DNA from 4 places in the Rhizobium sp. CFBP 13726 genome. Region 1 is predicted to be linked to each of the others. Evidence: predicted binding sites of a transcription regulator. Region 1 holds the regulator's gene; each other region holds the start of a gene.
What was found. Region 1 encodes LexA, which represses DNA repair genes until DNA is damaged. Its sites were predicted from a motif close to TGTTCNNNNTGTGTTCNG; they were not measured.
Positions count from the first base shown of each region.

Region 1 (3,094 bases):
CCTTGCCCCGGGGCTGCCGACACGATCACGCGGCCATCCCTGCGGATGAATGCGACGTCATTAGCAGCAAGGGTGATCTCTGTCACGGCGAGATCGGTGGTCTTGAAGATGATCCCGCGCGCAGCGAGGCGCGACGATAACAAGGGCTTCATCGAAGACCGGAACTCGTCGCTGAACGTGTCGTTGGATTGAATGCGGATGCTGGCATTGGCAGCTTCGATCCGCAGACCGTCTTTCCCTTGCTCGGGTTGCGTCTCGAACACGGTTTCGAGAAGCGGCAGAAACTCCAGCGGGTCATCTGCAGAAAAGACGATCTCTCGAAGGCCTGTAACGGCGTTTGCGTGCTCATCTAGACCACCGCGATCTGCCGGTAATGCGGCCATTCGCTGGCAGGAAAACAGCAAGATGTCATCGACCTCGGGGACTGCCGCGAACGCCAGACGGAATGAGACTTCGCTCTCCCCACCATCGGGCAACTGCATCGGGCGGGAGAACTGAAGCATCTCGCCCGCAGACATGTGCCCGTCCACAAAACGGCTATGATCGGCCGCTGCATCCTGCGTCCCGACGACCACCGCCGATAGACCTTCCCTTTTCCGCTGGCCGCGAAAGCGGATGTCGCGATCGGTGAACACGTTGCCTCGTTTTGCCGCAAGCGAGGCTTGCCGACGGTTCACAATGGCCAGTGGCTCGAGGTACGAGCCATCCGCGAAGAATATGCAGGCATTGGCTGTGCCGAAAGGGTGAACACCTTCAGGTGCCACAGTAAAGCCGAGAGCGGTCAACCTCCCCCGCGCTGACGCCAGATCTGCAACGGGCAGAACCAAATGATCGACTGACTTGTTACCCACTTACACCCCCAAAGTCTTATTCCGCAGAACATTGGCTATCGCGGGAAACTCGGCAAGTGCTGCGCACGAACTGAATACGTGATCGAACGCTGAAATGAGACTATTCTTGAGCAGAAATTTGGGGCTTGCGGAACACAGATAGAACATATAGCGTCCGTTCTGCATTTGTTTCCAATTCTGAGGGTCCCGTCCATGCTGACACGCAAGCAACAGGAGTTACTTCTGTTCATCCACGAGCGGATGAAAGAATCAGGCGTGCCGCCGTCGTTTGACGAAATGAAGGACGCTCTCGACCTTGCATCGAAGTCCGGCATCCATAGGCTGATCACCGCGCTCGAGGAGCGTGGCTTTATTCGCCGTCTGCCGAACAGAGCACGCGCGCTCGAAGTGATCAAGCTGCCTGACGCCTATGTGGCGAACCTTCATCCGCGACGGGGATTTTCTCCCAGTGTCATCGAGGGAAGCCTCGGCAAAACGCAACCGGTCGTCGCTCAGAAGCCGGCGCCGGTCATGGCGGACAATCCGTTCTCGACAAACATTCCGGTCATGGGTCGAATCGCTGCCGGCGTGCCGATCTCCGCGATCCAGAACAACACCCATGACATCGCCGTTCCGATCGAGATGCTGGGTTCCGGCGATCATTACGCGCTCGAAGTGAAGGGCGATTCGATGATCGATGCCGGCATCCTCGATGGCGATACCGTCATCATCAAGAATACCAGCACCGCAAGTCCAGGCGATATCATCGTTGCCCTTGTCGATGAGGAAGAAGCGACCCTGAAGCGGTTTCGCCGCAAGGGTGCCTCGATCGCACTGGAAGCTGCAAACCCGGCTTACGAGACCCGCATCTTCCCGCCCGACCGGGTGAAGGTCCAGGGCAAGCTTGTCGGCCTTATTCGCCGCTATCATTAAGAACGCTGTCATCCCGGAGATGCGCAGCAACAGCCTCCGGGATGCCAAAGTCGAGTTGTCGCGTTCGCCAGTCATAGAACCGGTGGACGGTCCACGGACGGCTTGAGGTCTGTGCGCTGTCTCGCATCGCCGCCGTAATCTTGATGTCTGGCGCTGTCGCGTTCGGAATAATGGTGATTTCCAGTGCGCCAGTCCGGCGCAACGTCCGCCCGCTGAGAAGCAAGGCGCCGGAGCGGCAAGTATCGAAGCGTGCGCCGGGCGAGACGATGATCCGACCGAAATCGCAGGCAAGACCGGTGTATCGGTTGTCTTCGATAGTGACGATCCGGATGTCCTGAGCAGTCTGCGCCGCGCACAGGATTTTCGGCAGACAGGCGAATCGTCCGGGCTTCAATGCTTGAAGAAAACCCCTGACATATTCGATTTCCCGGCGCGTCAAATCCGGTCGCGAATGTGGTCCAGATGGTCTGTCATCGCTTTTCGCAAGGCTGGCACCTCGCGCTGGTTCCGAAGAGGCAAGAACCGGCAAGGCGAGCGGTTGTTCTCCGGTCTCAAGCACCAGCGCTCGCCGCCATTGATCGTAGATAAATCCCGGCGGTCGGGTTCGATTGAGGGTGATCTTGTCATCCTGGATCACGCCGACCGATGCGCCGTCTTCGGATATGACGATATCAGGCCTCGGCGCCGAGCCTGAGCGGACCGCAAAGAGCAAAGCCACCGCCATGAACAGCGCGCCTGTCAACCTCAGCGGCGTGCGCAGCAGCGTCAGAAGCAGAAAGCCTGCCGTCGCCAGAGGCAGGAAAAGCGGGTTCTGCCGGCCGATGGCAATATCGCCGCCCCATGCGGCGACGATCTCGGCAATGCGAATGACGATCCGCAGCCCCTCGCCCATGATGAACAGAAAGGGAGCATCCAGCCCGAACGGCATCAGCAACATGCCAACAAGCCCTGCCGGCATCACCACGAAGGAAATGATCGGCATGGCCGCGAGATTGGCCGCGAGGCCGTAGGTGGTCAGATGGTGGAAATGCTCGATCGAATAGATCGACGTCGACGTACTGCCGATCAGCGACGTCACCACGATCCCGGCAATGAAATGGAACGTCGCCGCGACACCCGTTATCCAATGGTTGCTACCTTTTGTCTCCTCCTTTCCTTTCGCGAAATATCGCGTCCAGAGGGCGAACCCTGCCACCAGTGCCGCGGTTGCCGCAAACGACATCTGGAAACTCGGACCCAAAATCTCCGACGGCGAGATGGCGAGGATGATGATTGCCGAAAGGGCGACGTTGCGAAGGCTGATGGAGGGTCGATCGACGAGCACGGCGACC
Region 1 covers NZ_JACYUU010000001.1:886,303-889,396, reverse strand. Annotated here, with positions in the region: gene IFT66_RS04380 (VOC family protein) at 1-851, opposite strand, end outside; gene lexA (transcriptional repressor LexA) at 1,044-1,763, shown strand; gene IFT66_RS04370 (ComEC/Rec2 family competence protein) at 1,744-3,094, opposite strand, start outside.

Region 2 (3,094 bases), on a different contig from region 1:
AGGCCGGATAGTCGCACCGCATCGGCCGTCAGCGGCGCAGTGTTGATCATCGTCCGGATGCCCTTCGCCTTTGCTGCACGGAGTGCGGCCTCGACGGCTGCCGGCGGGATCTCGAGCTGCAGCATCAACGTGTCTGATGGAGACATGGCCTCCACCGCGCCCTGCGCCTGCGCCTCGCCGATCGTGCCATTGGCACCGGGCACGACGGCGATCATGTTCTCGCCGCTGTCATCGCCGACCAGTATCAGTGCTGTGCCGGTTGAAATGTTTGTCCGCGTGACCGCTGACAGGTCAGTTCCGGATGCCTGGAGCAAAGCCAGCGCCGGGTCTGCAAAACCGTCGTTTCCGACAGCGCCGACCATGCGCACGTCGCTGCCTGCGCGGCGGGCGGCCAGTGCCTGGTTCGCACCCTTGCCGCCGGAGGCCGTCGCAAAGGTTGACCCCACAACCGTTTCGCCCGGCCCCGGCAACCGCTCCGTCGTTGCGATAAGATCCATGTTGATGGAGCCGAAGACGGTAATCATGCTGTGCCTGCCTGTTTTGTGAAATGCGGGCTGACACTGCCCGAGAGGATCAGTCCTCGTCAACTACCCTCAGGCGCAGCGATCCGGTGCGGCTCTCGACTGCGCCGGATGCCGGAGCTGCGGGGGTTGGTCCAGCGTGGGGTATCGGGGCGGCCACTGGTGCTTCCAGTTCGAGCGCTTCGATCCTTGCACCGCGCCGGCCGAGCTTTTCGGTCGACGTCACGATCTGCTCGACGTCCTTCTGGGCTGCGAAGAAATGCGATTGCAGCTTACGGGTCCGCTCGTCGAGGCGACCGAGATCCTCCATCAGCAAGGCCACCTCGCCCTGGATCAGATGCGCCTGTTCGCGCATGCGCTGGTCTTTCAGCACGGCCTGGATGACCTGGATTGACAGCATCAGCAGCGACGGCGAGACGATGACGATCCTCGCGCGCTGCGCCTTCTGGATCACGCCCTCGAAATGCTCGTGGATCTCGGCAAAAATCGATTCCGACGGCACGAAGAGAAAGGCGGTGTCCTGCGTTTCTCCGGCAATCAGATATTTCTCCGAGACATCGCGGATATGGACTTCCATGTCGCGGCGAAATTGCTGGGATGCGGCCCGGCGCGCCTCGGGTGCGGCGGATTCGCGAAAGGCATTCCATGCCTCCAGCGGAAATTTTGCGTCGATGACGAGCGGTGGCAAGCCGTTCGGCATGCGGATCACGCAATCCGGTCTCGAACCGTTCGACAGCGTCTTCTGGAATTCGAAGGCACCCATCGGCAGGCCGTCGGAAACGATCGCTTCCATCCGGCCCTGACCAAAGGCGCCACGCGTCTGCTTGTTGGAGAGGATCGCCTGCAGTCCCACGACATCCTTGGCTAGGCTCTGAATGTTGTTCTGGGCAGCGTCGATGACGGCCAGACGCTCCTGCAGCTGGCGCAGGTTGTCATGGGTGGATCTGGTCTGTTCGGTAATGGTAGCGCCGATACGGTGGGTCATGCCATCGAGCCGCTGGCCGACGACCTGGCTGAGCTCGACCTGGCGGGCGGCGAGCGTCTCGCCCATCGCCGAAAGCCTGCCCTGCATTTCCCCCTGCATCCGCATCAACTCGCCCATGCGGGCCTCGGCGTCTTCCGCCTGGCGGCCGCTGCCTCCGGAAAGGCGCATGAGAAACAGCATGAGAAGCATGCCGAAGACGCAGGAAGCGGCCATCAGCACCATCGGGTGCTGGCTCTCCAGAAAACGGGAAATCTCGGGGAACAGGTCATTCATGGCGGCAAGCTAGCAGAAAACCGCGGATTGGAAAGATCAAAACGGGAACATTGATCGAAAACGGCGATCCGGGGCTGTTCCATCGGCGAAAAAGATAGGTTATGGGATCGCCATGACGATCAAGCCGCTTATCATTCTCCCCGATCCGCTCCTGCGTCAGGTGTCCAAGCCTTTCGAACGGGTGGACGACGCACTTTTGAAGCTCGCGGACGACATGCTGGAAACCATGTACGACGCTCCGGGCATTGGCCTTGCCGGGATCCAGATCGGCGTACCGCGCCGCATCCTCGTGGTCGACGTGTCGCGCGAGGAAGACGAGAAGAACCCGATCGTCGTGATCAATCCGGAAATTATCCGCTCTTCGGACGAGCGATCGGTGTATGAGGAAGGCTGCCTTTCCATCCCGGAATACTATGCCGAGGTGGAGCGGCCGGCCTCCGTGACCGTCAAGCATATCGGTCGCGACGGCAAGGAACACGTGATCGAGGCCGACGGCCTGCTCGCCACCTGCCTTCAGCACGAGATCGACCATCTGGACGGCGTGCTGTTCATCGACCATATATCGCGGCTGAAACGCGAAATGGTGGTCAAGAGGTTCACCAAGGCTGCCAAGGCGAAGGCCGTCTAGCCATCGCGTGCAGGCAATCTCGGTTTGAAGGCGCGTCCTTTGCGGGCGCGAAAGGTCCATGTCTCTTCGCATCATCTTCATGGGCACGCCGGAATTTTCCGTGCCGACACTGCAGAACTTGAAGCAGGCCGGTCACGAGATCGTCGCGGTCTATAGCCAGCCGCCGCGTCCCGGCGGGCGCCGCGGGCTCGATCTCGTCAAGTCGCCCGTGCATCAGGCGGCGGAACTGCTCGGCATTCCGGTGCTGACACCGCTCAATTTCAAAAGCGAGGAAGACCGCGAGACCTTCAGGTCCTTCAAGGCGGATGTCGCCGTGGTCGTTGCTTACGGCCTGCTTCTGCCCGAGGCGATCCTCACCGGCACCCGGCTTGGCTGCTACAACGGCCATGCTTCGCTGCTGCCGCGCTGGCGCGGTGCTGCCCCGATCCAGCGCGCCATCATGGCTGGCGATGCAAAGACCGGAATGATGGTGATGCAGATGGAAAAGGGCCTAGATACCGGCCCGGTTGCGCTCACCCGAGAGGTCGAGATCGGCGAGGCCATGACCGCTGGCGAGTTGCACGACCGGCTGATGCTGACGGGCGCGCGTGCCATGGTCGAGGCGATGGAGAAGCTCGAAGCCGGCGACCTGCCGCTGACACCGCAGTCCGAGGACGGCGTGCTCTACGCGTCGAAGATCGACAAGGG
Region 2 covers NZ_JACYUU010000003.1:323,860-326,953, reverse strand. Annotated here, with positions in the region: gene IFT66_RS15630 (ribokinase) at 1-524, opposite strand, end outside; gene IFT66_RS15625 (DNA recombination protein RmuC) at 574-1,728, opposite strand; gene def (peptide deformylase) at 1,892-2,407, shown strand; gene fmt (methionyl-tRNA formyltransferase) at 2,466-3,094, shown strand, end outside.
Region 2: a site for LexA is predicted at 1,812-1,829, ahead of def (peptide deformylase). Genes of this name have one in related genera too.

Region 3 (3,094 bases), 780 kb from region 1:
CGCACGCCCGCCCGACCTCCGGCAACCCCCGGACAACGAGTGCGGCGTCGTTGCCCACCATCGGGGGCGCCCTTTCGGGATGATGGTGGGAACCGGGGGTCTTTCGGCAGGTGATATGCGGGAACCGTGCCGAAATTCGAAATTAATCGACCTGAATGAAAGCCGCTGTAACTATGGCGACGTCATCAGGCCGTTTCGCAGGGACGACGGGTGCCCCTGCAGGCCAAACTCAAAGCAGCGAAAGCTGAATGCCCGCGCCATTCGGACGAACAAACAGATCGTCCCTGAGCGGCATGCCCCGACGCGTCATGCCGAGCCGCTTCGTTGCCATCTCGAAGCGTCGCCCGATCTGCCAGGCGTAAGGACCGGTGCCCTTCATCCGCTTGCCGAACTCGGCGTCGTAATCCTTGCCGTCCCGCATCGAACGAACGAGCGACATCACATGCCGGTAGCGGTTCGGGTAATGCTGCAGCAGCCAGTCGCGGAACAGCGGCGCCACTTCCAGCGGCAGACGTAAGAGCACGTAACTCGCCTCCGTTGCGCCAGCAGCGTGCCCCGCTTCCAGAAGCCGCTCGATCTCGTGGTCGTTCAGCGCCGGAATGATCGGCGAGGTGAACACAGCTGTCGGTATGCCAGCGTCCGAGAACGCTTTGATCGCCTCGAGCCGTTTGGCGGGCGTCGACGCGCGCGGCTCCATGCTGCGGGCAAGCTTGCGGTCGAGGGTGGTTAGCGATATCGCGACCTTGGCGAGGCCCTTCGACGCCATGTCGGAAAGAATGTCGATGTCGCGGGTGACCAGCGACGATTTGGTGACGATTGTTACGGGATGGTTGGCCTTCTGCAGGACTTCAAGGATCTGGCGCATGACGCGCCATTCCCGTTCGATCGGCTGGTAGGGATCGGTATTGGTGCCGATCGCAATCGCCCGGACCTTGTAATCGGACCGGCTCAGTTCGCGCTCCAGAAGCTTCGGCACGTCAGGCTTGGCAAACAGTTTCGATTCGAAATCCAGCCCGGGCGAAAGCCCCATGAAACTGTGGCTCGGCCGCGCGAAGCAGTAGATGCAGCCATGCTCGCAGCCGCGGTAGGGGTTGATCGAGCGGTCGAAGGGAATATCGGGAGAATCGTTGCGGGTAATCGCCGTGCGCGGCTTTTCCACCTGCACCTCGGTCCTGAACGGTTCGAGCTCCTCGATCGTCTGCCAGCCATCGTCGAAAGCCTCGCGACGCTCCCCCTCGAAGCGCCCGGAAGGGTTCAAGCCGGCGCCACGACCGCGCCGGCGATCCCCCTCGATCCGGAGGCCGGAGGTCTTCACCAATGCATCGGCAATATCAGCCGTATGAGCAGGCGCGAATGCGTCCTGCCGCAAATGGGACAGCTCGTTCATGGGGCACTCCTGACGGGAAAAATTCCCGTTCTCGAATGACAAGATTCCTATCGCGACATTGAGAACAATGCAAGAACAAACTCGCAAAGGATTTGTGGCAATCCGTTGTACAATGCGCTAGACATTGAAAATGCTGACTGTTTTGTTGGAATGCCGGGATCAGGAAGCCGAGCTCGCGCAGACGTTGTCCGTCCTTGTTTCCGCCGCGGTGGAGGGGTTGGTCAGCGATGTCGTGGTGCTCGATCACAACTCGCGCGACGGGTCCTCCCGTGTCGCGGATGCCGCCGGCTGTCGTTTCCACAGCTCCTGGGATATCGTCGATATCCTGCACAAGGCGCGCGCCGAATGGCTGCTTCTGCTGGAGCCCGGAGCGCGTCTCCAGGCCGGCTGGATCGACGAGGTGATGGAATATCTGGCGCTCAACCGTCAGCCCGTGCGGTTCTCGCCTTCGCGAACCTACCGCAAGCCGTTCCTTACAAGGATCGTCCGTTCAGTCCCGCCGCTCGAGCAGGGGCTGATCCTGCCGAAGCGCGAAGCCGTCGCGCTCGCAAAGTCCGGCATGGGTCTCGTGGATGTCGCCAAGGCTGTGACGTCAGCCGCAAAGCCGTCGAGACTAGTGAGCGAGATGATCCCAGCGTGGGTTGCCGCGTCCGCGCGATAAATCAGACCGTTACTTGCCCGATCCGCGCCGCAGATGCTCGTCCAGCCGCGGCATGATCTCGATGAAGTTGCAGGGCATGTGGCGGTAGTCCAGCTGCGCTTTCAGGATGCCGTCCCAGGCATCCTTGCAGGCACCGGGAGAGCCTGGCAGCACGAAGATGAAGGTTGCATTGGCAACGCCGCCGGTTGCCCGCGACTGGATCGTCGAGGTGCCGATCTTGTCGTAGGAAATCCGGTGAAACACCTCGGAAAACCCGTCCATCTTCTTGTCGAACAGCGGCTCCAGCGCTTCCGGCGTCACGTCGCGGCCGGTAAAGCCGGTTCCTCCGGTGGTGATGACCACGTCGACCTCAGGGTCGAGCGTCCATTCGCGCACCTGGCCCGCAATACGGTCCTTGTCGTCGGGCACGATGGCGCGTGCCCCAAGCCTGTGACCGGCCTCCGCGATACGGGCAACCAGCGTATCGCCGGATTTGTCGTCCGCTATAGTCCGGGTATCCGACACGGTCAGTACCGCGATCGAAATAGGAATGAACTCGCGCGTTTCGGCGATCTTGCTCATGGCTTTGCTCCGACGGTTTCGACCGCTTCGAAATACCAGTCCGGCTTCAGGGCGGTCAGCGCCTGCGCTGCGGCTTCCGCGTCTGTCTTCGAAGGGAACACACCGAAACAGGTCGCTCCGGATCCGGACATGCGCACCAGCTCGGCACCTTGCGCTGCGATCATCGCGGAGAGTTCCTCGATCTCAGGGATGAGCGCGCAAGCCGGCGGCTCCAGGTCGTTGCGAAGCGTTTTCAGGTAAGGCAGCCAGCCGCCTGCATCGGTCGGCGTCGGCGGCAAGGCCTCGTTTTCCTTGTCCACCAGTAGCTTGAAAATCTCAGGCGTCGAGACGCTGATCAGCGGGTTGGCGAGCACGAGGGAAAGGGACGGCATGGTCGGCAGCGTTTCAAGCCTTTCGCCGATCCCCTCGGCCAGAACGGCAGCCCCCGTCAGGCACATGGGCACGTCGGCCCCCAGCGAAAGGCCAAGCGCCAAAAGGGCTGCTTC
Region 3 covers NZ_JACYUU010000001.1:105,037-108,130, forward strand. Annotated here, with positions in the region: gene IFT66_RS00505 (PA0069 family radical SAM protein) at 230-1,387, opposite strand; gene IFT66_RS00510 (glycosyl transferase) at 1,518-2,048, shown strand; gene moaB (molybdenum cofactor biosynthesis protein B) at 2,058-2,609, opposite strand; gene IFT66_RS00520 (4-(cytidine 5'-diphospho)-2-C-methyl-D-erythritol kinase) at 2,606-3,094, opposite strand, start outside.
Region 3: a site for LexA is predicted at 1,448-1,465, ahead of IFT66_RS00505 (PA0069 family radical SAM protein). Genes of this name have one in related genera too.

Region 4 (3,094 bases), on a different contig from region 1:
ACAGAGACAGGCGACGGTACCAAGGCTTGATGTCGTCCACTTCGCCCATGAACAGGATGCGATCTGTCAGACCGCTCATGGCGACATCGGCTTTCAACGCATCGCCGAAAACCTTGTTGTCCGGCGTGACACGCCCGCAGACGACGCCCGTCCATTCGGGATAGGACGGCAACAGTTCGATCAGGGCGCGCACGAAAAGGTCTGTGCCCTTCTGATGCCGAACGCGCCCGAAGCATCCGATCAGATGCTTGCCGAAACCATCTGCCGGGGAGGAAGGGTCGGATGGGCCGGAGGGACGAAAGAGATCGAGATCGACGCCGTGGTGCACCACCTTATAGGGCACTCTCAGGTATGAACCCGATCGTGCAGACGTCGCGACGACCGCATCCATCTTGCTGATCAGAAAACCCGTCCAGGCGGAATGGGTTCGTTGCGCGGCGGAGGTAAACAAGAGCTTCAGCGGCATCCGCAGCACATCGCGCATGAAGAGGCCGGGCAGCATTTCGATATTGCGGCGGGCATGCCAGACACGGGCGCGCCGCCCTGATGGCGGTGACCACAGCGCGGGAAGGTCGGCATAGCGGATGTGGGGAAGGTGGGAGGGCAGGCCTGGCCCAAGGACCGCGATCTTCTGACCCTTTGCCCTTTGCACCGGAATCAGCTGGACGATCGTGGACGTCACGCCGGAGAGCCGCTTCTTGAAGTTCGGCGCGATCACTTCGATATCGGATATATCGACCACGGAGCCGGGAGCGCTACCGCTGCCCATCTCCGTGGCGACTTCGCCAGACCTTTTCACGAGCGATCAGCCCCAGGAGATGGCGAGGATCTCGTAGGCCTTGGAGCCGCCAGGGGCGACGACTTCGATACTGTCACCCTTTTCCTTGCCGATCATGGCACGGGCGATGGGTGAAGAGATCGAGATGCGGCCAGCCTTCACGTCGGCTTCCTGATCGCCGACGATCTGATAGGTCTTTTCCTCTTCGGTATCTTCATCGATCAGCTTGACGGTTGCGCCGAACTTGATCGTGGAACCGGACATCTTGGAGAGGTCGATCACTTCGGCGCGGGCCGTAAAATCTTCCAGCTCGCCGATGCGGCCCTCATTGTGGCTCTGGGCTTCCTTGGCCGCGTGGTATTCGGCGTTTTCCGAAAGGTCACCATGGGCGCGCGCTTCCGCAATCGCTTCGATGATGCGGGGACGCTCCTCCTGCTGGCGCCAGCGCAGTTCTTCCTGCAACTGGGTAAACCCCTTCGGCGTCATCGGTACCTTTTCAACCATTTTCTTGTCCTTAAGGCGCATGTCCGCGGATGCCGCGGACACAAAAAGAAACAGGTTCCGGAGCGGTAACTTCGGAACCATCTGCAGCATCTGAATTTAGGGCATCATAACAGAATTTCGACTGCTCCCGCTAGGAAAATCGAAACGGTGTCAGATGCGCCAGCTGGAGTTGAATGAATCAAACGTCCCTCGATTTGTCAACGGGTTGACGCAGTCATAAAGAACATATAGAGAACGCACTAATGAAGAAGTCGCTGAAAGAACGGTTGGCGATCCTGTCGGACGCTGCCAAGTACGACGCCTCCTGCGCCTCCAGCGGGACATCGAAGAGAGATTCGTCGGTATCCGGCGGTTTGGGTTCGACCGAAGGGTCCGGCATCTGCCATGCCTATGCCCCGGATGGCCGTTGCATCTCGCTTCTGAAAATCCTTATGACGAATTTCTGCATCTACGATTGCGCCTACTGCATCAATCGTTCCTCCAGCAATGTCGAGCGCGCCCGGTTCACGCCCGAAGAGGTTATCTGGCTGACGCTGGAATTCTATCGGCGCAATTATATCGAGGGTCTGTTCCTGTCGTCGGGGATTATCCGCTCGTCCGATCACACGATGGGCGACATGGTACGGATCGCGCGGGAATTGCGGACCGTTCATAATTTTCGCGGCTACATCCATTTGAAGACGATCCCGGAAGCGTCGCAGCAGCTGATCGAGGAGGCGGGGCTTTATGCCGACCGTCTGTCGATCAACATCGAACTGCCGACCGATGCCGGGATCAGCCAGTTTGCGCCGGAAAAGCGGCCCGCCAATATTCGTCGCTCGATGGGCGATCTGCGCCTGAAGATCGAGGAAATGCGCGATCCGACGCTGCAGACCAAGCGTCGCAAGCGGTTCGCGCCTGCCGGCCAGAGCACGCAGATGATCGTCGGGGCAGACGGCGCCAACGACGCGACCATTCTTGGGACGAGCGCCAGACTTTATGGCAGCTACAGCCTGAAACGCGTCTATTACTCCGCCTTCAGTCCGATCCCGGACTCGTCGAAGACACTGCCGCTGATCAAGCCGCCGTTGATGCGCGAGCATCGGCTCTATCAGGCGGACTGGCTTTACCGGTTCTACGGGTTCGAGATCGGCGAGATTACGGCGTCCACGGAAAACGGCATGCTGGATCTAGACCTTGATCCGAAGCTTGCGTGGGCGCTCGGCAACCGCGACAAGTTTCCGGTCGATGTGAACAGGGCGGACAAGGAGACGCTGCTGCGGGTGCCGGGTTTCGGGACCAAGACCGTCGGAGCGATCCTGTCGTCGCGCAGGTTTCGCAAGCTGCGGCTGGAGGATTTAAAGCGGCTGAGCGTGTCTCTGAAGAAGGTACAGCCCTTTATCACCTGCGAAGGGTGGACACCGCGCAAGCTTGCCGACCGGGCCGATCTGCGATCCATGTTCCAGCCAAAGCCGGAGCAGCTGTCGCTTCTATGATGTACCGAGTCTTGTTGCGGGGGAGAGGCGATCTGACCGAGTGGCGCGATGCTGCGCGTGCCTATCTGGCGGCCGGCATCGCACCTGATCGCGTCGAGTGGCGCACGATAGACGACACGGACGGATTGTTCGGGCTGGACGGCAACCAGTTGCCTGCGCCTGTCAACAAGCCGGTGACGCAGGGTGTTCCTCCAGCCTTTCTGAAGCTTGCCGCCTCGGTCATCTGCCATTCCGATCCGACGCGGTTCTCGCTTCTCTACCGGATGCTGTTTCGCATGGCGCACGGGCGCAATTTTCTGGGTATGGCGACCGATCCAGATGTGGTGGCGGCAAACCG
Region 4 covers NZ_JACYUU010000002.1:37,371-40,464, reverse strand. Annotated here, with positions in the region: gene IFT66_RS07230 (glycosyltransferase) at 1-742, opposite strand, end outside; gene greA (transcription elongation factor GreA) at 806-1,282, opposite strand; gene IFT66_RS07220 (putative DNA modification/repair radical SAM protein) at 1,525-2,757, shown strand; gene IFT66_RS07215 (UdgX family uracil-DNA binding protein) at 2,757-3,094, shown strand, end outside.
Region 4: a site for LexA is predicted at 1,502-1,519, ahead of IFT66_RS07220 (putative DNA modification/repair radical SAM protein). Genes of this name have one in related genera too.